DNA from 3 places in the Bacillus sp. FSL K6-6540 genome. Region 3 is predicted to be linked to each of the others. Evidence: predicted binding sites of a transcription regulator. Region 3 holds the regulator's gene; each other region holds the start of a gene.
The links. Region 3 encodes LexA, which represses DNA repair genes until DNA is damaged. Its sites were predicted from a motif close to CGAACATATGTTCG; they were not measured.

Region 1: a site for LexA is predicted at 3,100-3,113, ahead of recA (recombinase RecA). Genes of this name have one in related genera too.
Region 2: a site for LexA is predicted at 5,396-5,409, ahead of MHH82_RS03475 (DNA polymerase IV). Genes of this name have one in related genera too.

The regions. Positions count from the first base shown of each region.
Region 1 is NZ_JBBOXH010000001.1:4,706,746-4,717,560, reverse strand. Features, by position in the region: gene MHH82_RS20805 (hypothetical protein) at 1-35, shown strand, start outside; gene MHH82_RS20800 (YajQ family cyclic di-GMP-binding protein) at 187-678, shown strand; gene pgsA (CDP-diacylglycerol--glycerol-3-phosphate 3-phosphatidyltransferase) at 943-1,530, shown strand; gene MHH82_RS20790 (competence/damage-inducible protein A) at 1,633-2,895, shown strand; gene recA (recombinase RecA) at 3,184-4,245, shown strand; gene MHH82_RS20780 (regulatory protein RecX) at 4,385-5,122, shown strand; gene rny (ribonuclease Y) at 5,488-7,029, shown strand; gene MHH82_RS20770 (TIGR00282 family metallophosphoesterase) at 7,178-7,972, shown strand; gene MHH82_RS20765 (stage V sporulation protein S) at 8,102-8,362, shown strand; gene MHH82_RS20760 (dipeptidase) at 8,452-9,423, shown strand; gene pduL (phosphate propanoyltransferase) at 9,587-10,159, shown strand; gene miaB (tRNA (N6-isopentenyl adenosine(37)-C2)-methylthiotransferase MiaB) at 10,461-10,815, shown strand, end outside.
Region 2 is NZ_JBBOXH010000001.1:789,374-800,188, forward strand. Features, by position in the region: gene MHH82_RS03455 (N-acetylmuramoyl-L-alanine amidase) at 1-381, shown strand, start outside; gene MHH82_RS03460 (hypothetical protein) at 1,335-1,856, shown strand; gene MHH82_RS03465 (hypothetical protein) at 1,912-4,410, shown strand; gene MHH82_RS03470 (ATP-dependent DNA ligase) at 4,434-5,303, opposite strand; gene MHH82_RS03475 (DNA polymerase IV) at 5,458-6,729, shown strand; gene MHH82_RS03480 (YolD-like family protein) at 6,726-7,055, shown strand; gene MHH82_RS03485 (DUF4367 domain-containing protein) at 7,122-7,772, opposite strand; tRNA gene MHH82_RS03490 (tRNA-Thr) at 8,101-8,168, shown strand; gene MHH82_RS03495 (dihydrofolate reductase family protein) at 8,254-8,811, opposite strand; gene MHH82_RS03500 (hypothetical protein) at 8,980-9,204, shown strand; gene MHH82_RS03505 (cupin domain-containing protein) at 9,784-10,329, opposite strand.
Region 3 is NZ_JBBOXH010000001.1:2,729,906-2,740,720, reverse strand. Features, by position in the region: gene metH (methionine synthase) at 1-1,801, opposite strand, end outside; gene MHH82_RS12280 (cupin domain-containing protein) at 1,971-2,507, shown strand; gene MHH82_RS12275 (FixH family protein) at 2,607-3,011, opposite strand; gene MHH82_RS12270 (HAD family hydrolase) at 3,306-4,097, opposite strand; gene MHH82_RS12265 (hypothetical protein) at 4,141-4,665, opposite strand; gene MHH82_RS12260 (DUF896 domain-containing protein) at 4,824-5,030, opposite strand; gene MHH82_RS12255 (LysM peptidoglycan-binding domain-containing protein) at 5,321-5,692, opposite strand; gene lexA (transcriptional repressor LexA) at 5,868-6,494, shown strand; gene MHH82_RS12245 (hypothetical protein) at 6,563-7,369, opposite strand; gene MHH82_RS12240 (RNA polymerase sigma factor) at 7,362-7,898, opposite strand; gene MHH82_RS12235 (stalk domain-containing protein) at 8,040-8,723, opposite strand; gene glnA (type I glutamate--ammonia ligase) at 8,941-10,269, opposite strand; gene MHH82_RS12225 (MerR family transcriptional regulator) at 10,332-10,742, opposite strand.

The DNA of each region.
Region 1 (10,815 bases), 2.0 Mb from region 3:
GCCGTCCGGTGCATGATGAGAAAGCTAGCAGTTGAGGGAGCGGGCTTCGTTTTCGCCGGATGATGTTGGCGATAAGCGGAGTCTTTTTCGTTCCTGATCCATCGCGGATTCCTTACAGGATTAGACTTGTCTCTCGGTTTTACCTATAATAGAAGCATTATCGCCAAATGAAAGGAAGGATTCACCATGGCTTCAGAAAGCTCATTTGATATCGTATCCAAAATGGATATGCAGGAACTTACCAATGCGGTTAATCAAGCGGAGCGCGAGATCGAAAACCGTTTTGACTTCAAGGGCAGCAAGAGCAGCTTGAAGCTGGACAAGGACGCGCTGGTCATTGCCTCCGATGACGAGTACAAACTCAACGCCGTTATCGATATTTTGCAGACCAAGATGGTGAAGCGGGGCTTGTCGCTTAAAAATGTGGAGTACGGTAAGATCGAGCCGGCTTCCATGGGTACCGTCCGTCAGCGTCTGACCTTGAAGCAAGGAATCGACCAGGAGAATTCCAAAAAGATCAATATTTTGATCCGTGATTCCAAGCTGAAGGTCAAGAGCCAGATTCAAGGCGACCAGATTCGGGTAACCGGAAAAAGCAAGGATGATCTTCAGCAGATCATGCAGCTGCTTCGCAAAGCGGACCTTTCCTTGGATCTGCAATTCACCAATTTTAAATAAACGCTCCTCTCCCTCCAAGCAATAAGGGGTGGGCTCGGCTGGTTTGTTTCTTTTGACAGGGCGTCAACGGAAATATTATACTAAAAAACGATATATAAGGATTAACGTATACATAGATTACTGGGGGATGAAAATGACAGACAGCGATGCACGCTTCAAACCCTTTAGGCTCTTGGGAAGAGCGACCCTGATGACACGCAGAAGGATAACCGCTGCAGGGTCTGCCGAGTTAACAAGACAACCCGTTGCAAGGGAGGTTGCCCCATGAATTTACCCAATCGTATCACGTTGGCCCGCATTTGCTTGATCCCTGTCATGATGATTTTCCTGCTGGTGGATTTTGATTTTTATCCGGATCCCATTGTGTGGAATGATTTTGTCCTGCCCTATAACCAATTGATTGCGGCACTGATATTCATACTTGCTGCAAGCACGGACGGCATTGACGGGTATCTGGCCCGGAAAAACAATATGGTGACGAATCTGGGTAAACTTCTGGATCCGCTGGCGGACAAACTGCTGGTTGCGGCCATACTCATATCGCTTGTAGAGATGGGAAAATGCGAATCCTGGATTGCTGTTGTCATCATCAGCAGGGAATTTGCGGTGACTGGCTTGAGACAAATTGCGCTTCTGGAAGGTTCGGTAGTCGCAGCAGGTCAATCCGGAAAAATCAAGACGGTGATTCAGATCGTGGCGATTGTCGCGCTTCTGATCAACAATTTCCCGTTTGTATTTTTGGGGATTCCGTTTGATGTCATTGCGATCTGGGCTGCCGCGCTGATTACGATCTATTCGGGAATCGAATATTTTGTCCAGAACAGGCACCTTCTCAAAGGTACCGGGGCATAACGGCAATAGGAGCCATCCTATTGCTTTTTTCTTCCGCCGGGTAAGGAATAACGAAGGCAGCTACTAACGAAGAGATAGAAGATACGGGAGGATCGATGAATCATGAAAGCAGAAATCATTGCAGTTGGAACAGAACTTCTCCTCGGACAGATCGTGAATACCAACGCACAGTATTTGTCCAGACAGCTCGCTTCAATGGGGATCGACGTGTACTATCAAACCGTTGTCGGGGACAACCTGGAGAGGCTCAAGGAGGCCTTGCGCCTGTCCAGCAGCAGAGCCGATATTGTACTCCTGTCCGGCGGTCTCGGTCCCACGCAGGACGATCTGACGAAGGATGCGCTGGCTTCCTTTCTAAATCGTTCCTTGCATATCGACCGGATGGCCATGGACCGGATTGAACGCTTCTTTCATGAGCGGGGATCCGTCATGACCGAGAACAATCGGCGCCAGGCTCTCGCCATCGAGGGAGGCACCCCGCTTCCGAACGAGACAGGCCTCGCCGTTGGGAACGCGGTATCCTATGAAGGCACTCATTATATCGTTTTGCCGGGGCCGCCCAAAGAATTGATGCCGATGTTTGAGCAGGAGGCCAAGCCTTGGCTTCTGCAGCATGTGCTCACGGATGAGCTTCCCATCTATTCGAAGATGCTTAAATTCGCGGGCATTGGGGAGTCCGCGCTGGATCAGCGTCTGGAGGACCTGATTACGGCCCAGACCGATCCGACGATTGCTTTGTATGCCAAGGACGGGGAGGTCACCGTCCGCATCTCCACGAAGGCCTCCAGCGAGTCTGAGGCGATGGTCCGACTGAATGAACTGGAAGCCAGGATCCAGGAGAGAGGGCCTGAATTTATGTATGCCAACGAGGATGTGCCTATCGAAAAGGTCATCGTGGACATGATGGCAGATCGAAGCTGGACCCTGAGCGCGGCGGAGAGCTGCACGGGAGGACTTGTAGCGGAGACCCTGACCTCCATTCCCGGAAGCGCATCGATGTTTCTTGGGGGGATCATCTGTTACACCAACCAGATCAAGGAGAAGCTTGTGCATATCCCGCATGCGCTGCTGGAGGGCGACGATGCGCCGGGGGCCGTCAGTGCGGAGGTTGCAGAAGCGCTTGCGGATCATGTCCGGATGGTAACCGACAGCGACTTCGGTTTATCGGTGACAGGCGTGGCAGGTCCGGGTTACGCGGAACGCAAGCCTATAGGGCTGGTCTACATCGGATTGTCCCAAAGGGGCAAAGAAACGGAAGTGCATGAGCTGAACCTCCAAGGCAACCGCGAAACGATCCGGCTCCGCGCAACCAAAGCGCTGCTATACCGGCTTTGGCAGCGTCTCGTAGCGTCTGAGCAGGCTTAGGCTTCGTGGAGAAAAAGGGACCGAGCATTTGGAAAAGTAAAAAATTTACACCTTGCTAAATAGCTGTTCTTGAATTTAGGAACCGTTCCAAGTATAATGGGAAATACGGAAGAACCGTGGCATATCGATTGATGTTGCCACGGTTCTTGTTCTTTATACATAGGGTTCGGAGCATGAACGGGAAGGGGAGTTGAATAAAAAAAACGAATGTATGTTCGAAAAAAAGCTTGGCAAACGTGTCAAAACAAGGTATGATAAGACTATCAACAGTGAAGGGTTGTGGAACAATTGTCAGATCGTCGTGCTGCGCTGGAAATGGCGCTTCGTCAGATAGAGAAACAGTTCGGAAAAGGTTCCATCATGAAACTGGGTGAATCCACCCATATGCAAGTTGAGATTGTGCCAAGCGGATCGTTGGCATTGGATATAGCTTTAGGAACCGGCGGCTTGCCTAGAGGCCGGATTATCGAAGTGTACGGCCCGGAATCCTCCGGTAAAACAACAGTAGCCCTGCATGCCATCGCAGAGGTTCAGAAGGCTGGCGGACAAGCTGCATTTATCGATGCCGAGCATGCTCTGGATCCATCGTATGCAAACAAACTGGGCGTTAATATTGATGAATTGCTGCTCTCCCAACCGGATACGGGCGAGCAGGCGCTGGAAATTGCGGAAGCTCTGGTACGGAGTGGAGCCGTCGATGTCATCGTTATTGACTCGGTTGCCGCGCTTGTACCGAAAGCCGAGATCGAAGGCGACATGGGTGATTCCCACGTAGGTCTGCAAGCCCGTCTGATGTCCCAGGCTCTTCGTAAATTGTCGGGTGCCATCAATAAGTCGAAAACGATTGCCATCTTTATCAACCAGCTTCGCGAGAAGGTTGGCGTTATGTTCGGTAACCCTGAAACAACCCCAGGCGGACGTGCTCTGAAGTTCTATTCCACGGTTCGTTTGGACGTGCGTCGAATTGAGAGCATCAAAATGGGCAATGATGTGGTGGGTAACCGCACACGGATTAAGGTTGTTAAGAACAAGGTAGCTCCACCTTTCAAACAGGCCGAGCTTGATATTATGTACGGCGAAGGCATCTCTAGAGAGGGAAGCCTGATCGATATCGGTACGGAGCTGGATATCGTGGATAAAAGCGGAGCATGGTATTCTTATGCCGGTGACCGTCTTGGTCAAGGCCGCGAGAATGCGAAGCAGTTCTTGAAGGAGAATCCGGAGATCGCAAGCGTGATCGAGAACAAGATCCGTGAAGCGAGTAATCTGACGACGGCTGTTCCTGAGCCTTCCGACAAGGAGAAGGAACAAGAGCAATTGGAAGAGCAAGAGTTGTTTAAGGTAGAGTAATAAATCGCTGGTTAACGATGACAGTGTTTGGGACCGTCCGGTGTGGGTAACGCCAGACGGTCTTCTTTGCATTTATTTCTGCCGAATCATTGGTCTTGACGATGTGTCGAGAAGCGTGCAGCAGTGAAGGGAGCGTCGTATGGATATAGAGAATAAAGAAATGTCGGGGCAGGCGGATTCCTCGGGAATTGGACATTTTCCGGAAGACGAGGATCTGGTCATAACTTCTGTCGAAATGCTGAAAAAGCCCAAACACCGGTATCAAATCGCGTTCGGTCCGTACCTTATGACCGTTCATGAAGACGTGATGCTTAAATATCGCATGTTAAAGGGAAATGTTTTTCGCAAGGAAGAGCTGCAGGAGATTGTCGTGGCAGATGAGCGGCAGCGGGCTTACGTGGAAGCGCTGAATCATTTGGCTCGGAAACCTAGGACGACTCAGGAGATCACGCAGCGTTTGCAGCAAAAGGGGTTCGAGCCCAGCAGCGTGGAGACGACGCTAGAACGCCTCGAGAAGGACAAGCTGTTGGATGACGCGCTGTACGCTAAGATGTGGGCAGAGCAGCGCATGACCAGCCATAAAAAGGGACGGCTGTGGGTTAAGCAGGAGCTGAGGCAGAAGGGGATCGGCACCGAGCTGATTTCGGAGGCTTTGGGCGAGATCAGCGCAGAATCGGAATTGGAGAGCTGCTTGGCCGTGGGACGAAAAAAATGGCAGCAAACCCAGGGGGAGCTGCTGGATCGCAAACGTAAAACCGGAGCATATTTAATGCGTAGAGGGTTTGGGGGAGAGCCTGTGCGCCAGGCACTCAAAATTCTGATCGAAGAGGAGCAGGAGAAAGGCGAATGGGACGAAGAGCCGTATGATTTTGAATAAAGCACAAGCAGTTGTGCATTTTTTCGCTAAAGAAATCGTTTCACTGGATGAAACTGACGTTTACCCATTGCTTTCCCTTGACAATATCTTTTTATAAATACTAAAATAAATATGAATCTTTTTATCATAAATTAGAATCCTTTTTCCTTCCAAAAAAGTGACTACTTTGTGAAAGATTCTTAAATCGCCAATTCATAGTGAAATGTATTCCGCTGGCTAAGGCGGGATTTGCGTACGGTCATTATGGCGTGCGCAGTATGGACGGCAGCTTCCACTGCCGGAAAATTTTATGTATGAATGAGTAACCTGACAATTGCACATTTTCCCAAGGAATGCCTTGGAGGAAACAACGAGGAGGTGAACAGATGGAAACTTGGATCTGGATCATAATCGTTCTCGCTGTAGCCGCTATATTCTTTGGGTTCGGTTATTTTATTCGCAAATCCCTTGCAGAAGCTAAAATTTCCAGTGCCGAGCATGCCGCTTTGCAGATCGTCGAAAGTGCGAAGAAGGAAGCAGAAGCATTGAAGAAAGAAACGGTTCTCGAAGCTAAAGACGAAGTTCATAAAATCAGAGCCGAAGCTGAAAAAGACACTCGCGAGCGCCGGAATGAAATTCAACGGCAGGAGCGCAGATTGTTGCAAAAGGAAGAGTCGCTGGATAAAAAAATAGAATCTTTGGAACGTAAAGAAGAACAAGTGGCGAACAAAGAGAAACGAATAGAGGAAACCCAGCAGCAAATCGATGCCATTTACAAGAAGCAAACGACAGAACTGGAGCGCATCTCCAACCTGACGATGGAGGATGCCCGCAGCATCATTCTCAGCAATGTTGAGCAAGAAGTTCGTCATGAAACCGCTCAGATGATCAAAGAAATCGAGCAGCAGGCGAAGGAAGAAGCAGATAAGAAATCACGCGAGATCATCACGCTGGCTATTCAACGCTGTGCGGCTGATCACGTAGCTGAGACCACGGTTTCTGTTGTCACCTTGCCGAACGAAGAAATGAAAGGCCGGATTATCGGACGTGAAGGCCGAAACATTCGTGCGCTTGAGACCCTTACAGGGATTGACCTTATTATCGATGATACTCCGGAAGCTGTCATTCTGTCCGGATTTGATCCGATTCGCCGTGAAATTGCCCGTACGGCTTTGGAAAAGCTCGTGGCGGACGGACGGATTCATCCGGCTCGTATCGAAGAAATGGTGGAGAAATCCCGCAAGGAAGTGGACGAACGCATTCGCGAGTATGGAGAACAAGCCACTTTCGAGGTTGGCGTACACGGTTTGCATCCGGATTTGATCAAAATTTTGGGTCGACTGAAATTCCGTACGAGCTATGGACAAAATGTGTTGAAACACTCCATGGAAGTGGCCTATTTGACTGGCCTGATGGCCGGCGAACTGGGCGAAGACATCGTGCTTGCGAAACGGGCAGGACTGTTGCATGACATCGGTAAAGCGCTGGATCATGAAGTGGAAGGATCGCACGTTGAAATCGGCGTGGAGCTGGCGAAGAAGTATAAGGAACATCCGGTGGTTATCAACAGCATTGCCTCTCATCACGGTGACTGCGAAGCAACTTCGGTTATCGCCATGCTGGTGGGCGCAGCCGACGCATTGTCCGCTGCCAGACCGGGAGCACGCAGAGAGACGCTTGAGACGTACATCCGTCGTCTTGAGAAGCTCGAGGAAATTTCCGAATCCTTTGAAGGCGTTGAGAAATCCTACGCCATTCAAGCAGGACGTGAAGTTCGCGTCATGGTACAGCCGGAAAAAATCGACGATGCCGAAGCATTCCGCTTGGCACGCGACATTACCAAAACGATTGAAAATGAACTGGACTATCCGGGTCATATTAAAGTCACCGTTATCCGGGAAACCCGTGCGGTCGATTACGCGAAATAGAGTTTGGACCTTAAAAAGTGGCCGCATTCCGGCCACTTTTTATCTTTAAGATATCCGAAAATACATATCGGACTATCCATGAATCGGGAACCGACCTGCCTGGGATCAAGTCAGGACAGGACAGGCTCCCCCTGAAGGAGTGATTGACATCAAAGTATTATTCATCGGAGACATTGTCGGCAGCACAGGACGCAAGGCGCTGAAAGCTTCCCTTCCGGAGCTGAAGTCCAAATATAATCCGCACATCATTATTGCCAATGGGGAGAACGCGGCTTCAGGACGCGGCATCACCTCGGCCATCGCCAATGAATTTTTCAATTGGGGCATTCATGGCATCACCTTGGGAAACCACACGTGGGATAACAAGGATATATTTGAATTTATCGACGACGAACCCCGCATGGTTCGCCCGGCGAACTTTCCGCCCGGCACGCCCGGCCGCGGATACACCGTCATTAAAGCGAACGGCAAACAGCTGGCGATCGTGAATCTGCAGGGACGGACATTCCTGCCAGCCATCGATTGCCCGTTCCGGGCCGCCGATGACATCGTGGATACACTGCGCCAGAAGCACAAATGCATCCTTGTGGATTTTCATGCTGAAGCGACCTCGGAGAAAATTGCCATGGGATGGCATCTGGAAGGCCGTGCCTCGATGGTGGTCGGCACGCACACCCACGTGCAGAGCAATGACGATACCATACTCCCGGGAGGAACGGCATACATTACGGATACCGGCATGGTGGGCTCCAAGGAAGGCATCCTCGGCATGCAGCGCGATGCGGTCATGTATAAATTCAAGACCCAGCTTCCTGCCCGTTTCCAGGTCGACGAAGGCAAATGGCAGTTCCACGCCGTATGCGTGGACATGGATGAGGAGACGGGAAAAGCCCGGAAGATCCAAAAAATCCGCATGTACGAAGATGAATGGCGGATGGATTAAAAGCGTCAAAATCCGTTTAATTAAATTAGGTACGGATGGTAAAAAGCAGGAATTTTTTCCCCTCTCACGAATAACATCTAGTAAGCGGAAGCAAACCATCACTCAACATTCCCAGGGGAGGTACTTACCATGGAAGTATTAAAAGTTTCAGCAAAATCCAATCCTAATTCGGTTGCAGGGGCGCTCGCTGGAGTTCTTCGGGAGCGGGGCGGAGCGGAACTGCAAGCGATTGGGGCGGGAGCACTGAACCAGGCCATTAAAGCGGTAGCGATTGCCCGGGGATTTGTAGCACCGAGCGGGGTGGATTTGATATGCATCCCTGCTTTTACGGATATTGTGATTGATGGCGAAGACCGGACGGCAATTAAATTGATCGTGGAACCTAGATAAATTTCGAATGTTGAGGATGAGCCTGTTTACTCTGCTAAGCGTAAACAGGCTTTTTGCTGTGACAGGTCAGAAGGGAGATGAGCGCCGCGATGCGGACGGTTGATTTTCACTGCGATGCTTTGAGCAAAATGTGGGAAGATCCCAAAGCCTCTTTTGTGGACGGCCCGCATTTGGACGTAACGTTGCAGCGTTTGGAGCAGGGGGATCTGGCGCTTGAGGTGTTCGCTGTGTTCTTGTCGGAGAAATTCGGGAGGCCCTCCTTTGAACGCGTATTGGCCCAACTGGATGTATACCGAAGCCGCATCGTGAACGCGGGTCATCTCAAGCCCTTGCTTTGGCGGGAACAAGTCCGAGAGATGAGACAACGCAAGACGGAGCGGTACGGCGTGCTGTCGCTGGAAGGCGTTGACGGGCTGGAGGGCAATCTGTATTACGTTCAGCTTTTATTTGATATGGGCGTACGATTGATGGGAGTTACCTGGAATTATGCCAACTGGGCAGCGGATGGCGTGCTGGAGCAGCGAAACGGCGGGTTTACGGAACGGGGACGTCAGCTGATCGAGCAATGTCATAGAACAGGCATCATTCTGGATGTGTCCCATCTGTCCCAGGCCGGTTTCTGGGAACTGGCGGAGCTGACTCAGCGGCCCGTCATTGCTTCGCATTCCAATGCCTACTCCATTTGCCCGCATCCCCGGAATTTGAGCGATGAACAGATACGGGCACTGATAGCGTTAAACGGCATGATCGGCATCACGTTTGTGCCCTGGTTTATCCGCAGCGGTGTCCAGCGCGTGACGCCGGAGGACGTCCTGCCGCACATCGAGAAGATTTGTGAGCTGGGCGGAGAGAAGCACATCATGTTCGGGTCGGATTTCGACGGAATCGATCAGTGGATCGAAGGGCTGGAGCATCCGGGCCGGTATCCGGATTTTCAGGAGCTGCTGCTCAAGTTTTATCCCGAATCGACGGTCAAAGGCTGGATGTCGGATAATCCGCTGCGTTTTCTTGAACAGCATTTGCCTGCATCGCCGGTTCAAGAATATGAACATGACGCATAACATCCTGGATTCGAGGATAACTATGACAATCCTGTTGCAGATCGCGCAAGAAACGAAAGAAGGCGACCTGAAACACGCGGGTTGCCTTTTTATTTTTGGGTAATAGAGAGTATAATAGGTGATGGCATGTACAGCATATAGAGAAAAACAAGGAGTGAGACAGATGAGTAAAACTGTACCTGTGGGTGTATCCGCCCGCCATATTCATTTAACCCAAGAGCATATTGAGGCATTGTTCGGCCCTGGATATCAACTTACAGAGTTCAAACCTTTGTCCCAGCCAGGACAATTCGCGGCCAACGAAACGGTAGCGGTCATTGGAACGAAGGGACAATTCGATAAAGTAAGAATTTTGGGACCTGCGCGTCCTGCAACCCAACTGGAAATTTCCCGTACGGATTCCTTTGCCATCGGCGTGAAAGCACCCGTGCGCGAATCCGGAAACATTGCCGGAACCCCGGGAATCACGATTAAAGGCCCGGCAGGTGAAGTAACGGTGGACGAAGGCGTCATCGTGGCCGCTCGTCATATTCACTTCCATACATCCGATGCGGAGCAGTGGGGCATCAAGGACAAGGACCTGCTCAAAGTGCGCCTAGGCGGCGAACGCGGCCTCGTGCTGGAGAACGTCATTGCCCGCGTATCCGACAATTTTGCGCTCGACATGCACATCGACACCGATGAGGCCAACGCGGCCGGCGCCAAAAACGGAGACACTGCTGAAATTATTGATTAATCCGCGGCTTTAGAAAGCCATAAGAACATACTGTATGTGTCACGCATGCGCAACTTTTACAAGTTCGCAGTCAAGAAGAGCCTGGATCGATTCATCGATGCCAGGCTCTTTTTTGGGAATTCAAGTTTAGGGTCGGCGTGCTGCAGAACATGTGGAAGAAGAAATCAACGGCCAAGGAACGCTCTAATAGCACCAGGGTGGTAGCTTAGGCATAAAGATCATGATATAATTTAAAACAGTGCCTATTAAGCAATATTGTCATGTAAACCAGAGATTTTGCGGATCTAAGGAGTGACCTAGCATGTCGAAAGAAAGTAAGGACTACTCCAAGTATTTTGATTTTTCAGGAGCCAAAGTTCTCTCGGAAGACGAACACGGGAAGAGAATTCGCATCAATGGCCGGGAAATCAACATTCTTTCGGAGCCTAATCATAGACAGGAAAAACAACGCGGCAAACAGAGTGTCGAAGTCCTGTACGATACCGAGCTGCCTGAGGAGTTCCGAAGCATCGGGGCTGGCAAGCATTACATCGTGTATACGTACGGATGCCAGATGAATGAGCATGATTCCGAGACGATTAAGGGATTGCTGGAGCAGATGGGCTACCGGGCAACCGAGGATCGCAAGCAGGCGGACATCATTTTGCTCAACACAT
Region 2 (10,815 bases), 1.9 Mb from region 3:
CCATTCAACGTAATTGATCGTGGACAGAAAGCAGCGAACCTGCACATGTGCCGTGAATCTAAGATGCCGGCTGTCCTGACGGAAAACCTCTTTATCGACGTGGCTGCAGATGCAGCCACGCTGAAGCGCCGGGAAGTCATTGAAGCTTTGATTGCCGGGCATGTCACCGGAATCGCGAAATACTTAGGCCTTAAAAAGAAGGGGAGTGCAGCTACGGTGAGTGATAAGGTTAATGTTGTAGTGGACGGAAAAAAGATCAAGGACGGTAAACTGATCGACAATGTGACCTATGTTCCTCTTCGGGCGGTAGGTGAGGCACTTGGAGCTAAAATTGGTTGGGATAAGGGGAGCAAGACAGCCACACTCGACACGAAGGTATAAAGCGTTGTTGAACGGCTATACTCTTATTGAGTGATCCCCAATTCACTCCCTCTATATATAGGAACCCTGTTAGTTTAATCGCTGGCAGGGTTTTGTTTTTCTATATTACGCTTCTTAATCCAATCGAATAGTGACCGTGTTTGTTCCAGTGTGTAAAAATTCTTGAAGAATTCAATACTAATTGCCATATCGGATATATCCAAATATTCTTGTAGTAAATCCTCTGTAACATAAAAACAAAATTCTCCATATACGTTAAACGTGGTGAACTGAATCTCTTTCATTTTCTTGATCCTTTCAAGTCATGTTCACACGTATTCTACCTCATAGTTGCTTATATCAAGCTCTAGATATTTCCGCATAAGTTGACAAAATGGCTACGACTACTTATAAAATGTTTACAAATCGCCCGAATTGAACTAATGAATGCAATATCAACGGTAGCACCGTGGTGTAATCCGCTGGCATCGGTAAAAGAACCTCGCTGGCTTAGGCTGGCGGGGTTCTTTTTTATTTGTAAATAGATGAAAGGATGGAAATTAGATCTATATGGTTCTAACCAAATAATTCCATGCATAATCTTAATTTTTTTTAGTACATTATAAAAAAGCTGTTGATAACGAACGTATGTTCGTATATACTCATATTATGTTTATTGTTGAATTCTAATACATTGTTTTGATAAAAAATCAACAAAATTCAAACAAAGTTTTATTTACTTTAATAATTCAATTGTGTAGTATTAAGTGTAATTGTATGTAGTACCACATGAAGTACACATGAAGTACCGCATGTAGTGCCGCATGTAGTACCACATGGATACGGAATTGACACTTATGTGGTTCTATGATAAGTTATCTGTTTGTCCTGTTACTGGGCTTTTTTTGTTTGAATAAGAATGCTGTTTTTGGGGATAATGTCCAATTATTAGATAGCTAAAGAGGAGAATGTTTATGTCAGCAACTAAAATTGAAAATCAACAGGTTGCTGTAGAACTATTAGTCCCGTTTTTAATTTATAAATTTATTGTAGGTGATGATCCATCTACGAGTGCATATAATTTAAGATTACTATGGCAGAAAGTTGGTTACTTAGCCAAACAAGTGGGGTTACCTTTGAATGAATATCAATTTAATTGGTATCTGAGGGGGCCTTACTCACCAGCGTATACTTCTATTCTTTATGATATTGATAAGAACTATGAGGATATACATTTGAATGAGCAAGCTTACTCTTTGAATGAGCAAGCGATTAGCACATTATTGCCTTTGAAAAGATTAGCTGATGAGCAACCAGCAACTCTATCATTACCTATCTGGTTTGAATTGTTGGCATCAATTCACTATTTGGGACAAGATAAAAAAATTACTAAAGATCAACTTTATTCAAAGTTAGTTAAATATAAACCACAATTCAGTGATACAAATAATTTCGAATTTGCATACAATCATCTAAAAATGGAAAATTTATTGTGAAAAAAGACCTATATCCTTATAATGGATATAGGTCTTTTTTTGGGGGTTGTATACAATGGAGCAACTAATATTAGATAATGTTGATCAGGCTTTAGAAAAATTAAAATTGTTTAATCAGCAGAGCTTCTCGAAATTAGATATTAACGAAATCAATGAGGCAACAACGAGATTCAGAATAATTGACGATCTATTTATTGGGGTTTTGGGATGGCCAAAGAATCTCCTGGAGGTAGAATGTGAAATTGGAGAGACAGCCGATGATAATAGACACAAAAGTATATATGCAGATTATATGGCGGTTTCTAACTATAACCAATTTATAATTGAAGCAAAGAGAAGCGGAAGCTACTTTAATATTCCTCAGGGGAGAGGCAGAGTTTATAAAAGCAGCGGATCAATCTATAATTCTGAGAATAAGGCTTTCATAGATCAAGCAAAAAAGTACATGTTAAAGTTCGGCACACCATTTTGTGTTCTGACAAATGGGTACCAATTTATCATTATAAGAAGACCAGCACCAAATCTGGAAAGAGACACAATCGTATTTAGGGATTTAAAAGATATAGAGTTACATTTTTCTCTTTTTTGGAGCATTCTCAATCCACATGCTGATGGGCCTTCGATTTTAGACAATGCCCTAAAGAATACTGGACAAATAAGACAAGCGCCGCCTTTTAATCGAAGAATCTCTGAGAAAATAAAAAATACAGAAAAGTATTCACTGGCTAAACATAGTGCAATTGTGGCGATAGAAGTTCATCTTAATCGTTTTTTTGGTGAGTTAGTGTCTAAGTCACAACTTGACCTATTAAAACAGTGCTATTGTGACCCGTCAGGAAGCTACAAGGATTTTGCTGGTGTGATAAAAAAGAGATTAGAACCACAACCAATTACAGCAATAACCCCTTTAGGTGGAAAGGATTTTCTAACAAAGAGCAATTTTGAGAAACAGTATATTGAAAATCTTAAAACAAATCCAGGTGCAGTATATGTGCTCCTCGGAGAAGTAGGGGCGGGAAAATCGACTTTTTTAGAGCACTTTTATAATTTTGAATTGAGTGATTTTGATAGAAATAAGATTATATGGATTAGGATTGATTTCCTAAAATATAACAAATCATTGGATCATTTGGATGATTTTATAAGTGACGAAATTATAGATAGAATTGAAAGTACAGAGTACGGATATTTAGCACTTAATGAATGGGAGACTCTTGAGAAGATTTATGAAAAAGAAGTGTTAAAGTTTAAAGCAGGTATCCCTCCGTCTCTTAGAAATAATCTGGAATTTACAGAAATGCAAATTTATACTCATATTCAACAATATCATCAACAAAAAGAATTTCGATTAAAGAAGACACTAGAGTACATTAAATCCGTAAAAGCTCTAAATGTATGTTTTGTTTTTGACAACATCGACCAGAAACCTTTTGATGAGCAAAAGGAAGTCTTATTAATGGCTCATCAGCGTGCAGATTCGTATGGTAGCACAGTTATAACGGCTATGAGGTATCAAAGTTACAATATGATCAAAAACAAGGCTCCATTCGATGCATTGCAAACATATGAATATAGAATTCAACCTCCAAGTGTTAAAAATATTTTAGATAAAAGATTTGAGGCTTTACAAAAGTACCCTCAAACTCATTATATTTATGAACATGGTACCAAAACGGTGAAAATACCCATAGTGAAATTTGTTAAAATCTTAAAGAATACTTTTGAGAAGGATCCTGATGCAAAAGTAGAAAGGTTGTTTGAAAGTTTATCAAACGGAAATATTAGAAAATTGTTGAAATTATTTAGAGCCATGGTAACTTCGGGGAATACAAGACTACACGAACTTCTTGATATTATTACAGAAATAAGCAATATCGAAAATACTCATTTATCGTACACCCAAGTTTTAGACGGAATTACAAGAGATAACAATAAATTCTATTCCAGTGAGGAATCTGAGATTATAAATTTATTTAAATTTGAAGAGGATGGTTTTTATTCGCACTTCTTAGTTATCTATATACTAAAGTATTTAGAATCAAAATTACTTTATAGGGACAAGTCTATGGGATATGTCGATATAAATGATATTTTGGATACCTTTTCCTCAGTTATAAACAATAGAGATAGGCTAGATACAATCCTAACTCCTTTATTAGTAAATTCATTAATAAATTCTGATGTTGGAGCTCGCGACACAATAGTAGGTACTAATGCAGTGCAAATTAGTGATGCGGGTCTTTATTACATAAACACTCTGATGCCGAACTGGCGATATATTTATAATGTAATGATTGATACGCCATTAAGAGATAACGCAGTGTTTGATCAATTAAATAGTAAATTCCAAAAAATCCAGCCTGTTCATAATCGAAATAGAAAACTTGATCTATCATATGAGTGTGTTGAAATCTTCATGAATTACTTGGAAGAAATTGAATCACAAGATTTAAAATATTTGAGTGAAGATTTCCCAATAAAGCCGATTGTGAATAGTCTTAAAAATGATGTCAACGCTTCATATTTGAGTGATAAAAAATCAGGAACTAGATAAATACAAACTATAATTCCAATATTTTATTGAAAAATAAATCTAATAAAAACCGGACTCCGTAGCATCCCCGATTTCGTCCAATTCCGCATCTTCACATGCGCCCTAATCCGCGGCTCAATATAAACGAAATTGTGGTCCTCCCCGGTAATCAACTGCTTCACAACGTTATAAAAAGCCTTCTTATGCGTAGGATTAGCGCCTAGTTCGATAATACCGGCTGGGCGCATTTTTGCGTTGGCTAGCGCAGGCACGGCCGCCAGCCATCCGAACTCCTCTTTCCGATATCCCGTTATAAAAACATCAGCATAAGACCAGTTAATCACCTTGCGCCAATTATCCGATCGGCGACCGGTTTCATATACGCTGTCTTTTCGCTTACCTACTATGCCCTCCATCTCACGTTCCTCTATCTGAGTAAATAACGCTTCGCCAGCACCTTCTATAAATGGAACAATGCCGAAACTTGCGGACGGTAGCGGGATCTGTGCGAGTATTTCCTTACGCTTCAACAACGGCAGCCGCCGGTGATCTTTTCCGTTATACTGCAGCACGTCAAAGATAACGAAAGTGACTGGTCGTGAAACGGAAAGTGCAGCAATCTTATCTGTCTTTTTCGACTGGAACCGCGCCATGACTGCTTCAAAATCCGAGTTACCACTCTCGGAATCAACGCATGCTATTTCGCCATCCAATACGATGTCATGCGGAAATTTAGCGTTGGCAATCTCAGGATACTGGCGCGTACAGTCGTTGTTGTGGCGTGTGTATAGGCGAACAACACCATTCTGCTGCGAAAAAATCAAGCGGTGGCCATCGATTTTAGGTTCAAATATGAAGCGCGAGTCTGAGAATGGAGCTGGCGATGTTGCGAGTAACATCGGATCAATAAACATAAAAACACCTCGAAATAATTATAACGTTCAAGGTTATGCTGATCAGGCGGTAAGTTATGTCATTTAATTAGGGGTTAATTTACATTAATAAAAGAACGAATGTTCGCATATAATACAAACAAATGTTCCTGTTTTGTCGAAGGAGGAGTATGCGTTGAAATCATCCAAACGTGTGGTGATGCTTGGTGACTGCCAGTCCTTCTATGCCTCAGTCGAAAAGGCCGAACATCCTGAATATATGGATCGGCCATTGGTGGTTGCTGGGGATCCAGAGCGTCGATCAGGAATCGTGTTGGCTGCATGCCCGCTTGCGAAAGCAAAGGGAATTACAACGGCTGAACGGCTAGGGGAGACAGTAGCTAAATGTCCGGACCTTGTTGTGATTAAACCTCGGATGCAGCGGTATATCGACGTATCAATGCTGATAACGGATATTTACAAGCAGTATACGGACTTGGTTGAACCCTACAGCATTGACGAGCAATTTTTGGATGTAACCGGCTCGATGCATCTGTTTGCGGATACTCCTGAAGAGATGGCCCGGATCATCCAGACCCATGTTCAGGCAACCACAGGAGTTTATACTCGCTTTGGAATTGCCGAAACCAAGATCCTCGCTAAAACCGCCTGCGACAATTATGCCAAAAAGAATCCATCCGGTATTTATACTTTGACCAAGGAGATGCTCCCAGAAACGCTCTGGAAGCGGCCGGTTAGCGACATGTTTATGGCCGGCAGCCGGATGACGAGACATTTTACTACAATGGGCCTCCCGACAATTGGTCACGTCGCACAGACACCATTGGGCAAGCTCAAACAAATGATGCGACGGAAGTTTGGAAAGAACTCCGATATCAATGCCGAAATGTATTGGCGCATCGCTAACGGAATTGATGACAGTCCCGTAAGGCCGGGGACGCACCAGGTCGCCCCTAAATCCGTCGGCCACATGATGACGCTGCCTCGGGATTACGGCACCATCGAAGAGATTAAGGTCGTGCTGCTGGAGCTTACGGAACTGGTCTGCCAGCGTTGTAGGGCATTAGGGTTCTCGGGCCATGTGGTATCGGTCGGGTGTATGGGAGCCGACTTCGATCGCCCCACCGGTTTCTCCAGGCAAATGAAGATGGAGGCCCCTTCCAATATCACAATGCAGGTATATCGTTGGGCCTGCAAGCTCTTGGCAGCGCATTGGGATGGCATGCCGATCCGGCGGGTGGGGATCAGTGTGACTCAGCTCACTCCCGATAACGAATACCAGATGTCTCTGTTTGATACTGGCCGTGAGAAACAAATGGCATTAGAACGGACAACTGATGCTCTAAAAAACAAATATGGAAATTCAATTGTGATTCGGGCGGTCTCTATGACGGCAGCCGGTCAGGCACTTGATCGATCGGCTAAAATAGGAGGACATTATAAATGACAAAATTAGACGGCAACGGATTATGGGAGTCAAGCCGGATGATGCTGCCAGAACATAAAGAAACGATCATCCGCCGGCAGTTGGAAGAGGGAAGGAAAGATAGGCCAACGCTCGATCCGCAAGAAATGGAGTTAATTGAACAGGCCCTGGCCGAGTCCTTTCATGAGCACCGTGCCGTTACAGTAAGGCTATTTGATGAGTACGAAGACGTGGAACTGAGGGGTATTGTCGTATTGATCCACACATTCAGACGAGAGATCAAGTTGTCCATGTCTGAAGGTGAATGGCAATGGATTAAAATAGATGAAGTTATTTCAGTTGGATGACAATCTACTATAATGAATGAAGTCATTAAAAAAAGCAGCCGTTTAAGAGCTGCTTTTTTAATGTGCTTATTCTTGAATTTGTTTTGCGATATCCATCAATTCTTCAAGCGAGGCCGTATTAGCTGAAATAGTAAAGAGGTGATCATCAGAGATCAAATGTACAACTTTTCTAACTTCCCCATCAACATACAATGCTTTAAGACCATTAACCTCTGTTAATTCAGAAGTCTCAGGGTAATAATCTGTCTTCAGGCTCTCAATAGCATCTGAAACTCCCATGTTTGCATCGACTTGATTTATACGAATCTCATCACCATCTGTAGTTGTTAATAAGGATCTAATGTGAAGTCCATACTCCCTTTGCAACGCTTGAACATTTTGTCGAGTGAGTCCTAAGGAACTGAGTAGTGCAGCTGAATTATCTTTTAAAAGCGGAATATGTATATCCGTCTCCGGTACATCAGCTAAATCGATCGTTTCAGGATCCTGAAGACCAGGGCCCACCGTTGTTTCTGGATTAATTTCAAACGTTTCTTGGTCTAGTGATGAAGTTTCAAGCGCCTGAAATTCCTCATTTTGCTGAGGTGCTAAAGACGACTCAACAACTGGAACAACGGTTTTTTGTTCGGTACCAGCAGCATAAGAGTAGTATGCAAACCCACCGCCCCCAAGAACAAGCGTACTAGCAAAGGCCATAACAGGAACTTGTTTTTTCATTTTTTTGAACCTCCTTATGTTCAGTATTTTATTTCTCATTTATATAAACACTATAGAAACTAAAATGTTGGAAATTATTTGGAATACAAGATTAATAAATATTCGTTGGTGTACCAGTTGGAACAAGAACGATTAATCAAAAACCAACAAAGTTTTTGTTGCGGGTTGGTCGAGAATCAAATTAAATTACCCGCCAGCATTTGCTGACGGGCTTCAGTCTTCTACCAGAACTTCTACCAATTCTTCTACCCAAATTAGGAACCTGTAGGAACTCGTCAGTCCCATTACATAAAGAAAGCCCTATTAATAGTGGGGGGAGGAACTTAAGGGTCCCCAAGGGAAACAGCATACAACGCACTCGTAATGCGTAGGTCGGGGGTTCAATTCCCTTCACCAGCATCTTTATAAAGTCAATAACGGCGCGGTTTTCCGTCATTCGGGAACCGGGCCGTTATTTGTACGTGTTGGCGAATGCACAATATTATTCGTTCCCATCAAAATGATAAATTAGTTGCACAACGCCTGAGGAGAACGTTCTTGTGTTCACCATTTTTAAATTCAACCTCTGTTTTATATCCACAAACAGCGGTTTTCCTTCTCCCAATACGACAGGGTGAACGGATAATCGATATTCATCAACAAGCCCTAAATTGATAAAAGTCGTAATAAGACTTGCTCCACCGTACAGCCAGATGTCTTTACCAGGCTTATTCTTTAATTTATTTACTTCTTCAAGAATGCTATCATTTATGAATATTGCGTTATGATCAGTCCCCTTTTGTGTCCTGGAAAATACATACTTTTCTTTGCTGTGAACCAATTCCCAAAATTCTTTTTCAGAATCCGTATGTCCAATTTCCGGAGTGAATTGTCCCCATAAATCATAGCTTTTTCTTCCATATAGAATGGTATCGATTTGATCTAAAAAATGATTAAACCCCATCTCAGGGTCCATAATGCACCAATCAACTTCACCATGTTTCCCTTCAATAAAACCATCCAAAGTAACCGCTAAATCTAAAATTATTCTTCGTGTCATGATGTATTGCTCCTTTCGTTACGTTAATCTACCATCCAGTATAGACCTCAAATATGTCACCTTATGTCATAAAACGCCTAACCTCGTTAAAATGGCCTTGTTCTTCCTCTCTAGTAAGTACGATGCTCTTAAAGAGCGAAAAAATAAATGAAATATTTAGGAGGTTTCATGAACAAACTAAAAATTGTTATTAGTTGTATTTTGTCATTTTTGATTATGATTTTATGCTTAAGGGCAGGTTATTTAAGTCTCAATCCGCCTATTCCGGAGACTGGACCAGTAGGTGAGAATCTACCGATACCTGATGGAGGAAATGCCTTTTTATATTTTCTAGCTTCTGGGCTTTCATTAATTGCATTGATCATTGGTATTTATAGATCCCTTAAGAAGTAAAATACACAAAATAATTTGCAAGTAGCTATCTGTAAGTTAATCTAACAAGCTATAGCTAAGTCTTTTCATGAGCACTGTGCCGTTACCTTAAGGCTGTTTGATGAGTATAAAGAATATAGAGTTAACAGGTATTGTCGTACTGATCGGCATGTCCAGACGTGAGATTAAAGTGTCTACTGGAGAAGGTGAATGCAACTTTTTCTTTGAGGTGATATTTTGGGAGATAAACCTTTTAAAGCTTTGAGATATATAATCACGTGGATAGCTTTTATTTTTGTTATATGCGTTTGGTTCAGTTCTCACAAAACGTTATTTTTAGGGTTTGTAACACTGTCTGTCAGTGCCGGATACCTAATGCATATTGTCGGAGTGAAAAGAGGGGAAAGTGAAGATAGCAAACTGTTCTTATCCATCATTTCGTGTTGTTTATGTTTTTTAGTAGCCCTATATATTTTTAGTATTACACTTTAGCCCGCCAGCATAAGCTGACGGGCTTCAGTTTTCTAACGGCTTATATATATTTATAAAACCCTAAGAGTAACAAATCGCCTTATTGTTTAATTCGTTCGTATACCCGATTTAATCAGCAGACATGGCCTCTGCTTTTGTTTCGTGGACCGTGCCAAATGGATGCTCTGGAGGGGCATATATCACGTATACTTTGAGCGGTACGCTGCCCATATTGGTTACATTGTGCCATTTTCCAGCAGGTATCATGATGGCATAGCCATCATAGGCCATTTCTTGAAAATCTAAATTATGTTTGCTATCGCCCATTTGAACAAGCCCTTGACCTTGTTCAATGTGTATGAATTGGTCGGTTGTGGGGTGAACCTCTAATCCAATGTCATCTCCAACATGAATGCTCATTAGGGTCACTTGTAAGTGCTTCCCAGTCCATAAGGCGGTTCGGTACGTATTGTTTTGTTTCGCAGCTTGATCAATATTCAGTACAAGTGGTCCTCGCCCATAATCCGTTATTTGAATATCTTCATCATCACGATTCCAACGGGCATCATACCAACTGAAATAATGAGGATTCAAGTTATGAAGCCGGTTGTAATCGTTCCAGTATTGATATCTTGGATCAAACACTTGATAAGGGTAACATGGATCGCGGTACATGTTCATTCTCCTTTTATCGTTTCATCATTTTCCGATTATCCTATGCTGCTGCCTAATTAAACGATTCGAAAATGGGCTAGGGCCTATAACTTAAGACAAGCGGTAAGCTAAGACATGGATATCGTCTTGGACTGCCGCTTTCAGATTTTAAGTTACCCTTGTTAGCCATAACGATAAGCCACTAACAACGCCTAACAACAAATAAGCCGATATTATGGTTAGGACGCCTTTAATCCCTTTCAGATTAAACCTCTTATAAATGGCGCTATCAATCATAGGTGATAGTATCAGACCTAATATGATAAAAATAAAAAAGTTTGGTACGAAATTGAACGCAAAGATGCCGCTATAAGAAGAATAATCAACGTAAGGAACCCTTTCAGAGATGGGTGTGTATATTCTCCAAGAGCTAAATAGGGTATATGCAATGACTGAGAGCAGCGCTGCCCCCAAAGCGGTATTTAGCCGTACCGTGCTGGTCCCGTG
Region 3 (10,815 bases):
TCTCATCATTGGTTCGATAAATCAGATCCTCCGCCAGACGCCGCTCTTCCTCCGGAATGGAGGCATAACGCTCGAGCTTTTCCGTGTTCACGATTGCGTAGTCCAATCCGGCCTTCGTGCATTCGTACAGATACACGGAGTTCAGCACTTCACGGCCCGCTTCCGGCAATCCGAAGGAAACGTTGCTGATGCCGAGGATCGTATGCACTTTGGGCATGGCTTCTTTTATCATGCGAATGCCCTCAATCGTTTCCTTGGCTGATCCGATGTACTGCTCGTCACCCGTACCTACAGGGAACACAAGCGTGTCGAAAATAATATCCTCAGGCGAAATGCCGTATTTGTTCACCAAGAGATCATAAGACCGCTGCGCCACCTTGAGCTTGTCGTCGCGATGGATCGCTTGGCCGCTCTCATCGATGGTCCCTACGACGACCGCTGCGCCGTATTTGTGCACCAACGGAGTCACATGCTCAAATTTCTCCTCGCCGTCTTCAAGGTTAATGGAGTTAATGATCGCTTTCCCTTGCGAATATTGCAGGGCCAAGTCAATGACCGCCGGATCGGTTGTATCGATCATCAGCGGCACCTTCACCTTTTTCACCACCAGCTCCAGGAATTGGATCATATCCTCGGCTTCTTCGCGATCCGGATCCTGTACGCATACATCAATGACATGGGCGCCATTCTTGACTTGAGCACGAGCGATCTCGGAGGCTTCCTCATATTTTCCTTCCACGATCAAACGCTTAAATTTGCGCGAACCCAGAACATTTGTTCTCTCGCCCACCATATACGGGCGGTTTTCCTGCTCGATATATACCGGCTCGATGCCGGACAATGCCGGCAAGTGCCCACCCTCAAGCGGACGTGGGGTGAAGCCATCCATCGTTTGTTTTAAAGCCCGGATGTGGTCAGGTGTCGTACCGCAGCATCCTCCAGCGATGTTAAGCCAACCTTTTTCAGCAAAAGCCCCCATCTTTTGGGCAAGCGATTCAGGAGATTCATGGTATTGACCATTCTCGTCAGGCAGACCCGCATTCGGATAACAGCTGATCGCGCTTCTCGACATTTCGGACAAGGAACGGATATGGTCGCGCATGAACTCCGGACCCGTTGCACAGTTCAGGCCGATGGATACCGGATTCAAGTGTTCCAAAGAAATGTAAAACGCCTCGATGTTCTGTCCCGCAAGCGTTGTTCCCATCGGTTCGATTGTGCCGGATATCATGATGGGAAGGGTGACGCCTGTCTTATCAAACGCTTGTCGAATCCCAATGCTCCCCGCTTTCACGTTTAGCGTATCCTGCGACGTCTCGAGCAACAGGGCATCCACGCCGCCTTCAATCAAGGCCACGGCTTGCTCCTCGTAACTCTCGATCAATTCGGCGAAGGTCACGCCGCCGGTAACCGACAGCGTCTTGGTTGTCGGACCCATCGCTCCCACGACATATCGCGGGCTGTCCGGCGTGGAATATTTCTCAACTGCAGCGCGGGCCAGATGAGCCGCTTTCAGGTTGATTTCCCGGGCAAGTTCAGGTATATCGTATTCAGCAAGCACAACGGAGGTTGCGCCAAATGTATTGGTTTCAATCAGGTCGGCACCTGCTTCAAGATATTGTTCATGTATTTTTTGAATGACGTCGGGCCGATGAATGACCAGCATTTCATTGCAGCCATCCAGCTCCGGGCCGCCAAAATCTTCAGCCGAGAGGTCCTCTTGCTGGATCATCGTGCCCATGGCACCGTCAAGAATTAATATTCGTTCTTTAAGCACTTCTTGTAAGCTAGGCTTGTTCAACTCATAAACCTCCCCCGAAAACGTTAAATCTTAGTGTATCAGAATACTTTTCAATAGAAAAGTCGAAATATTGCGCAGCTATCGGTACAAATCAACATTTGCAGATGACAAATGCTGTGAGGGGGGCTATAATACATATTAATCCAACGGGAGAAAGAGGGTTAAAGCTATGGCAGAAATCGTGATTCGCAACACGAACGAACGCATTACTGGGGAAGAAAATGTTCGGGAATTCCTGAATAACCAAGAGGTTGTTTATGAGCATTGGAATATGGATAAACTCCCGGCAGATCTTCAAGAAAATTTCAAGCTGAGTGATGAAGATAAGCAGCGCATTTTGGACATTTTTGACGAAGAAATTCGCGACCTGGCTGCAAGACGCGGCTACAAAATCTGGGATGTCATCACGCTTTCCGAGTCCACGCCCAATATAGAGGACCTGCTTAAAAAATTCGAAGAAGTTCACACCCACTCGGAAGACGAAATCCGTGCGATCGTTGGCGGCAAAGGGATCTTCATTATTAAAGGCTCCGACGATGTCGGTTACTTTAACGTAGAGCTTGAGCCGGGCGACGTTATCTCCGTACCGGAAAACACGCCTCATTTCTTCACGCTGATGGAGAACAAGCAGATCATCGCGGTTCGTCTCTTTATTGAAGAGAACGGCTGGGTAGCTACTCCGGTAGAAGATCCCCAATTTCAATAAGCCTTAAGCGGTTGACTGAATAGGAAAATGGAATAAGGCAGCGCATGATCCGCCCAACGGATGGATGCGCTGCCTTGTTTATTGGCTGTGTATTGTGTATTACTCGGTTACCGTCAATTCCTTCAGCGGCATGGAGTGCTGCCCTCTAGCCGTGACATGGGAAACGATGCGATAGGTTCCTGCTTCCTCGAAGGTTTTCTCCATTTTGTAGACCCCGCCTTGATCATGCTTAACCGGAACCTTTGCCTGAACGCCTCCGCCTTCCAGCGTCACTTCGAATTCCACGTCGTTTGCATCTTCGACCGGGCTGCCTGCTTGTGTTACCTTCGCTTCGATCAACACTTTCTCGCCTGCCTTAATGCTCTCTGGCGTCAGAGAGAGCTCTACGATAATCGGCTCCGCCATCACATCATCACTGGGCGCCGCCTTGCTGTCATTGCATGCGGCAAGCGCAACCGCCATCAACACCATGGCTGCAATAAAGGCCATCTTTTTCCTGGTCATCCAACCACCTCTTTTACGAATTCATGCTATGTATGATTTATTCACGTAATGGTCCATTCCAAACAGCGTCATTTTCCTAATTCATTATATCGCATTATTCTTTAACTTCTATCTCATGCAGCTTACAATTGTGTGACGTTTGTCACTGCCAACAGCCTCTTTCCTTTCAAACATGGCAACCAACAAAAAAACAGCCCCGAATCGCATCAGATGCTGGCAGGACTGTTCCTATGTACGCTAATATATCTCGCTAATAGATCTTGTAGAATAGTCGTGAACTCTTGATCACGTCATTTATAAGGACGCCACAATAGCATGCAGCTCGGATAAATGTTTGATCTCAAACTTCGGCTGAATGGCCGGATCATGAGGCCGGTCTACCCGATTGATCCAAACCGTATGCAGTCCTGCGGCATTCCCGCCTTTAATATCTGTGGTCAGCTTATCTCCCACCATCACGGCCTGATCCGCCTCGACGCCTAACAGATCAAGTGCATGCTTGAATATGGAAACATCCGGCTTGCCTTTGCCGAAATCACCCGAGATAATAATGTGGTCAAAATAAGGGACCAGTTCCGGAACGCCATCAAGCTTCTCCTGCTGCAAATCCGGACTTCCGTTCGTTAGAAGCAGCAGCTTCACGTTACCCTGTAATTCCTTCAGCACTTCAAAGGTTTCTTCATATACGTAAGGTCTTGTTCTGCGTTCCGCAGCAAATTGCGCTGCCAACGTCTCCGCCAACGCTTCATTATCAACGCCAAGGCGATGAAGTCCGCGACGCCAGGATTCCTTGCGGTATACGGGAGCCAATTCTTGCAGCTTTCGGAATTCGGGCTGGGATCCAGCCGTAAAATTAGCCCACAAGCCTTCAAACGGATTGATCCCGATCATTTTGGTAAAAGCAAAAGTATCATAGGATTCATACAATGCTCTTGCTTCTTCACGCACCGCGGCCAAAAGCGCGCCGGCATCAACGCCGGTCTCCGCCGCTCCGGCTTGGCATGTCACTTCAAACGCTTCTTCTACACTGCGTTCATCCCACAACAACGTATCGTCCAAATCAAACAAAACCGCAGCAATCGGCATTTCTCTCCCACTCCTCATATACATTGTGATCTACTCTATCGGGTTAGTTGTGCTCCACTGGAATTTGATGAGTCTTTGCAAACTCTTCCAATCTTTCGCCCATGGCTTTGGTATCGTAAAGATTCATCATTCGTGAGAACACCCAGTTGCCTGCTTTTCCCTTGCCTTGGATCACGACGGAACCCGAAGCCAATTTGATCTTCTCGATATCCGATACGGCCAGACGGCGTTCCCGGTTGAACTTCATGGTCGACACGGAGGCCCGTTCAATCTTCAAATAAGGCTTGCGGAGAAATATCATGAGCGCCAACAGGATATACAAGCTGACGCCAACCCAATTCAATACATCATTGCTTCCGCCGGCTGCCTGTGAAGTTGCCGTTCCGAGAAGCGCATACAAACCGGCCAATGCAACAAGCACTAACGGAAGTACATACTTACGTCCCTTAAACACGTCATGCTTATCATTAATCGCAGACCCTTGATACGAGGTCAATCCCTGCTTTTTGCGCTGTTTGTTAAGTTGCGACATATTTTTGCTGACTTTTCTTTCCCATGAACGTGACATTTGGTTCCCCCTGAACTCATAATCAAAATGTTTATAAACCATATAAACTTGGGGTAACCGTAATCGATTATCCGAATGGCCGGTACCCCAAGTAGTATTATGCTATCCTTCGATCTGTTCACGGATCCTCTAAATATATATCCTTGAACGGTTATCGACTAGTGCTTTAATCGCGGGCCGCCTTTTTGTTCGTTTTCATCAACCCATTCAATCGATTCCAGCTGTTGTCTAAAGTTACTGCGAATATTGTTAAGGTATATTTCCCGAAGCTCGGCCCGTTCTTTGAGCTCCTCCTCGGTCAGCCCTTCATTCTTCTTCTTTCTTGCTAATACATTGATGCGTTCTACCAAAGTATCGATGTCCATGACTTCTCCTCCAATTTCGATATCATGTATAACTTAAACATGTGAAAAAGAGCTTGTCAAGGCAACTGAGCCCTTGCAAACTCTTCTCAGAACAAATAGGAATATATGATGCGCATAAACGAATACCGTCTATGGGGAGGAAATCTATAGTTATCTATTGTAAACGCGCTATTACGCGTAAATGATTCAATCTGACAAGCAGAATATGATGTGTCATTAAACAGGAAGTAACCAGCCGTATGTGGTGATTATATGGAGTATGAATGCCTATTGGTTGAAGCAACGTCAAATCACCAAACCGGCAATGACAGCACTTCCCCAGCCTGTATGTCCGGACCCTTCAATCCGTTCATTCTTCGTATGCTATCCAGATATACGCGTGTATCCATATCCGCAGGTTTGTGAAGGGAAGCAATTCGCCACAAGCTATCGCCATATTGAACGATCACCTGCTTCTCTCCAGTCGGCTTCTCTGTCCCACCGGCAAAAACGGAATATGCACCTGTCCAAAAGATGGCCACAATTAGCAGGGTGAACAACAGTTTATTCAAAGGGATCGAAGCTATCTTCGATTTCAAGTAAATGCCCCAATTCTTCGATGATTGTTCTGTTACCACCGGAACGTTCTCATAAATGCTGCGGTATGTACTGTATTTCAACATGGAATCATCATCTCCCAAACAAGTGTTCTCTTATGGATTCATCTTAACACGAACACTTGTTTGATTCAATACCCAAAAGAACATTTGTTCTATTTTATTTTAGAACTTATGTTTGTACGAACGGTAGTTCTATGTTATAATTTTCCCAAACGTTACTAAATGGGGTTGATACGGCATGTCGAAAATATCCAGCCGCCAGCTGGCGATCTTAGAGTTTATCCGCAACGAAGTTCGTAGCAAGGGTTACCCGCCTTCTGTCCGGGAAATCGGCGAGGCTGTCGGACTAGCTTCCAGTTCTACGGTCCATGGTCATCTGGACCGTTTGGAGAAGAAAGGCCTGATCCGCCGTGACCCTACGAAACCAAGAGCGATCGAGCTGCTTGGCCAAGAAGAATCCGAGAGCGCGAATCTGTTTACGCACACCATAGCCAGAGTGCCTGTCGTCGGGAAAGTCACAGCAGGCGTGCCGATTACGGCCATGGAGAACATTGAAGACTATTTCCCGCTCCCTCAGCATTACGTGGGCGACGATAAAGTGTTCATGTTGTCCGTAGTCGGCGACAGTATGATTGAAGCCGGTATTCACAGCGGTGACTACGTCATCGTTCGCCAGCAGCAAACCGCGGACAATGGTGACATTGTCGTTGCAATGACAGAAGAAGATGAAGCAACCGTGAAGACCTTCTATAAGGAGAAGGATCATGTACGATTGCAGCCGGAGAATCCTACCTATGAGCCGCTGCGCTTGAACCATGTTACGATTCTCGGGAAAGTGATCGGTCTCTTCAGGGACGTACACTAATTCCATAGAATTATGAATAAGAGGTTACCTTCCTTATTTGGATGGTAACCTCTTTTTTAGGACATGCACTAGAACGTTCCGGTCTTACGCAACACTAGAACCAACGCATTTTGCCTAAGATCTAATTGATACATTCTTTCAGAAACATAATCCGGCGAACCTTCGCCTCCCGGTCCCTCCGTAGACTGCAGAACAAGCTTATTCTCCTTCACCTCGGGAGCCGTACCTGGTCTATAATACGAAAAGTAGGATACCAAGGACTCATCCTGAAATCGAAGCTGCACGGCATTACCCGTTTCATGCTCTACGGCGAACGCATAGATTTGTATGCCATGACAGTCCCTATATTGCGGTGCCAGTATAAATACATCGGCATCTTGAAACGGCAAGCGAATCATATCAACTGGAGCAGATGTCGGTTGAATAAATGTAAGCCCCTCCAGCGTAGTGACTTCATTTGTAACTTGGTTAGTACTATACTGCACGCTGTAGTTTCCGGTAAACGACCGATCCGTTTCGATACCGAAGCAGCTCGGTGCACCCAATGTCGTTATTTTTTCCTGTCCAACTGCAATAACGTTTAACCGTCCTTCATCCGTTACGCCTTGTGCCCGGATTGTCTCCTCCTTAGTAGGGGGCATAGTCCCTGCTCTCTGTTGTTCGTCCCTGCCATAAGGCAATTGAAAGGCAAATAAAATAATCAGAAGCATGAACCCGCCAGCTAATCCAACTTGTAAGTACTTTCGACGTTTAGGTTTGCTGTCGGTGAAAATCACGGACCTATGCACGTTTTTTTTCATTTCGGAAGTGAACTTTTCATCTGTAAAGGGAGCTTTTTTCGCCCGGTTGTACCAGCCTGGTTTATCCTCATTCATCGTTCTTCTCCTTCATTAGGTTTTGCACTCTTTTCCTGGCCCGATGCAATCTTGATTTTACGGTGCCTGTCGCAATATGAAGCAGCTCCGCAATCTCATGCATCGGCATTTCATAGTATAGGTCCAGGACCAATACTTCCCTAAGCTTGCTCGGCAAAGTCATAATTATTGCCCATATTTCATCCGTATACTGCTCGTCCAAATATTCCGCTTCCGCTGACTGGCTTGATGAACTGACGATAAGCTTGTCTTTAAGGATGACTTTCCGAAAGAAAAAAGCCTGTTTGTACCGGAACGCCGTATGTCGCGTGATCGTTAGCAGCCACGTTTTCAGCGTCGCCTGACCGCGAAAGGTATGTATGCCGTAATAGGCCTTAATAAAGGCTTCTTGTGCAATATCGTCTGCCAAGGCATGCTGTTTGGTCAAAAAATACGCATAATTCCACACATCGTTTCCATATTCATTCATGATTTTATCCAGCGTCTGGCTGTCCATGACCGTCATCTGCTTTAAGTATTCGAGCTCCAACCGATTCACCTCATCTAATTAGAGTCATGGAAGCGAGCAAAGGTTCCTTTTTTCGTAAAATAAAAAAGAATCTCCCGTAGGTAAGGGAAGATTCTTTATGGACTAATATTAGTGCGTGACTGAACTGATTCTGTAAAAGAATTATTTATATGTACCTGTCAGGAATATAGTGTCATCCCCTGTTATATCTTTCTGAAATTTCACATTTACTTCAATTTGATTTGCATCTTCAATATCAATAACGATATGCTGTCCAATATCTTTAGGCGACAGCATAAGTTCTTTTATCTTTGTCTTGCCATTATATATCGTTACTGAGATATCATTACGGATATTAATCGGTAACAATGAAAGATCTAGTACTTTATATTTTCCTTTTGGTTCAAGAATGATCGTTTTTTCAGAATTATTAATTTCTCTCATTACGATACCGGAACCGTAATCTTTTCCATTATGTTCGGTGTACTGCTTATCACTTGTGGTGAGGGAAGTACTATTAATCTTGATTCCTTCTTTGGTTATAATTGTTGTATCTGGTTTTTCTCCGATAATAATTTTTTGATTCTTGCTATCATATTCAACGACAGAGCCAAGTGCCTCGGAGATCGCTTTTACAGGGATATAATTTGAGTTGTTGTATGTAATTGTTGCAAGTTTTTTTCCTGATTGATCTTTTGGAACCCAATCTTCACCATTAACCTCATATTTAATTCCCCAGTTTAAATTTGCACTTATTTTTTCTAGTGCAGGAGCAGCTCCTACCCCTATTGTCATTCCTCCTAACATCGTTGCCACTGAGAGTAAGAGAATATATTTCTTTTTCATCACCTGAACCTCCTATATATTGGAATTCAAATTCAAGTAATATTGTAAGTGACTTCATGGATGAATTCAATCACATAAAAACAATGGAGTGTCGTCTTAAAGACCTTAGCGACTAAAAGTTATAATACCTGAGTTGTTCAAACACGTAAGCTAAAAACGTACTTACGGTTTAGACAAAAAAAATCCCCGCTGCCACTTGGCAGCGGGGATTCCTCTATTAATACATTGTAATGTACTGATCGCGTTCCCATTGGTGAACTTGCGTTCTGTACATATCCCATTCGATCTCTTTCAGCTCGTAGAAGTGAGCCAGCGCATGGTCACCGAGTGCATCGGAAATGACTTCGCTGCGGATCAATTCGTTGAGCGCTTCTTTCAGGTTTGCTGGCAAGCTTGGGATGCCTTCCTCGATGCGCTCTTCTTCCGTCATCACGTAGATGTTGCGGTCGATCGGTGCCGGAAGCGACAGCTCACGCTTAACGCCGTCCAAGCCAGCTTTCAGCATGACAGCCAGAGCCAGATACGGATTCGCAGCCGGATCCGGGTTACGCACTTCGATGCGCGTGCTCAGACCGCGGGATGCTGGAATACGAATCATCGGGCTGCGGTTACTTGCAGACCATGCCACGTAGCAAGGTGCTTCGTAACCAGGCACGAGACGCTTGTACGAGTTCACCGTCGGGTTCGTGATCGCAGCAAACGCGCGTGCATGCTTAAGAATACCCGCCATATAGTTCCGAGCCGTTACGCTCAGGCCAAGCTCGTCGCTCTCATCAACGAACGCGTTCTCGCCGCCTTTGAAGAGCGATTGGTTGCAGTGCATGCCGGAGCCGTTTACGCCGAATAGCGGTTTTGGCATAAACGTTGCAATCAGACCATGCTGACGAGCGATCGTCTTAACAACCAATTTAAAGGTTTGAATCTGGTCAGCCGCTTTGATCGCATCTGCGTACTTGAAGTCGATTTCGTGCTGGCCAGGCGCAACCTCATGGTGAGAAGCTTCGATTTCGAAGCCCATCTCTTCCAGCGTCAGCACGATGTCACGGCGGCAGTTCTCGCCGAGATCCGTAGGCGCCAGGTCAAAGTATCCGCCCTGGTCATTCAGCTCCATGGTCGGATTGCCTTTTTCGTCGGTTTTGAACAGGAAGAATTCCGGCTCCGGACCGACATTCATGGAAGTGAAGCCCATCTCTTCGGCTTCCTTCAGTGCTCTCTTCAGAATACCGCGCGGATCTCCCGCAAATGGGGTGCCGTCCGGCATGTAAACATCACAGATCAGACGCGCGACGCGATCCTCGGATACCCAAGGGAAGATCATGAAGGTATCCAGATCCGGGTACAGGTACATATCGGATTCCTCGATACGCACATACCCTTCGATGGAAGAACCGTCAAACATCATTTTATTATCAAGCGCTTTAGGCAGCTGGCTTACCGGAATTTCAACGTTTTTGATCGTTCCCAGCAAATCTGTAAATTGCAAGCGGATAAATCGAACATTTTCTTCTTTGGCGATGCGTAGAATGTCCTCTCTCGTATAACTCACTTTATCCTCTCCTTTTTAAATAAAAAAACTAGACTCCATGAAGAATGATAGCATGGCAATCCTTATTTATTAAAAAACCGGGATAATTCCCCTTGAATCAATGAAACCTGACCCGGTCTTTTAGCGGTAATCAATTCCTGCTTCAGCAAACGGCGCAGCTGCGACTCCGACATCTCACGGCGTCTGTTCTCCGTATCCGGCGTAATGACGGTAGCCTCTTCAGACTCTTTCGTGACCGGGTTCATGACTTGCTTAATGCCGGCAATGTTCACGCCTTTTTCAATCAAAGCCTTAATCTCTAGCAGTCGCTCCACATCATTGAAGGAAAACAGGCGTTGGTTGCCCGACGTACGGGCTGGGACAATTAAATTATGCTGCTCATAATAGCGAATTTGTCTGGCAGATAGATCCGTAAGCTTCATAACAATGCCTATCGGAAATAACGCCATATTCCTCCGAATCTCATCACCCATATCTCATCAACCTTCCAAGTGGTTATTCTGATCCTATTGTACATTTCCTGATCAGCCACGTCAACCGCATGTG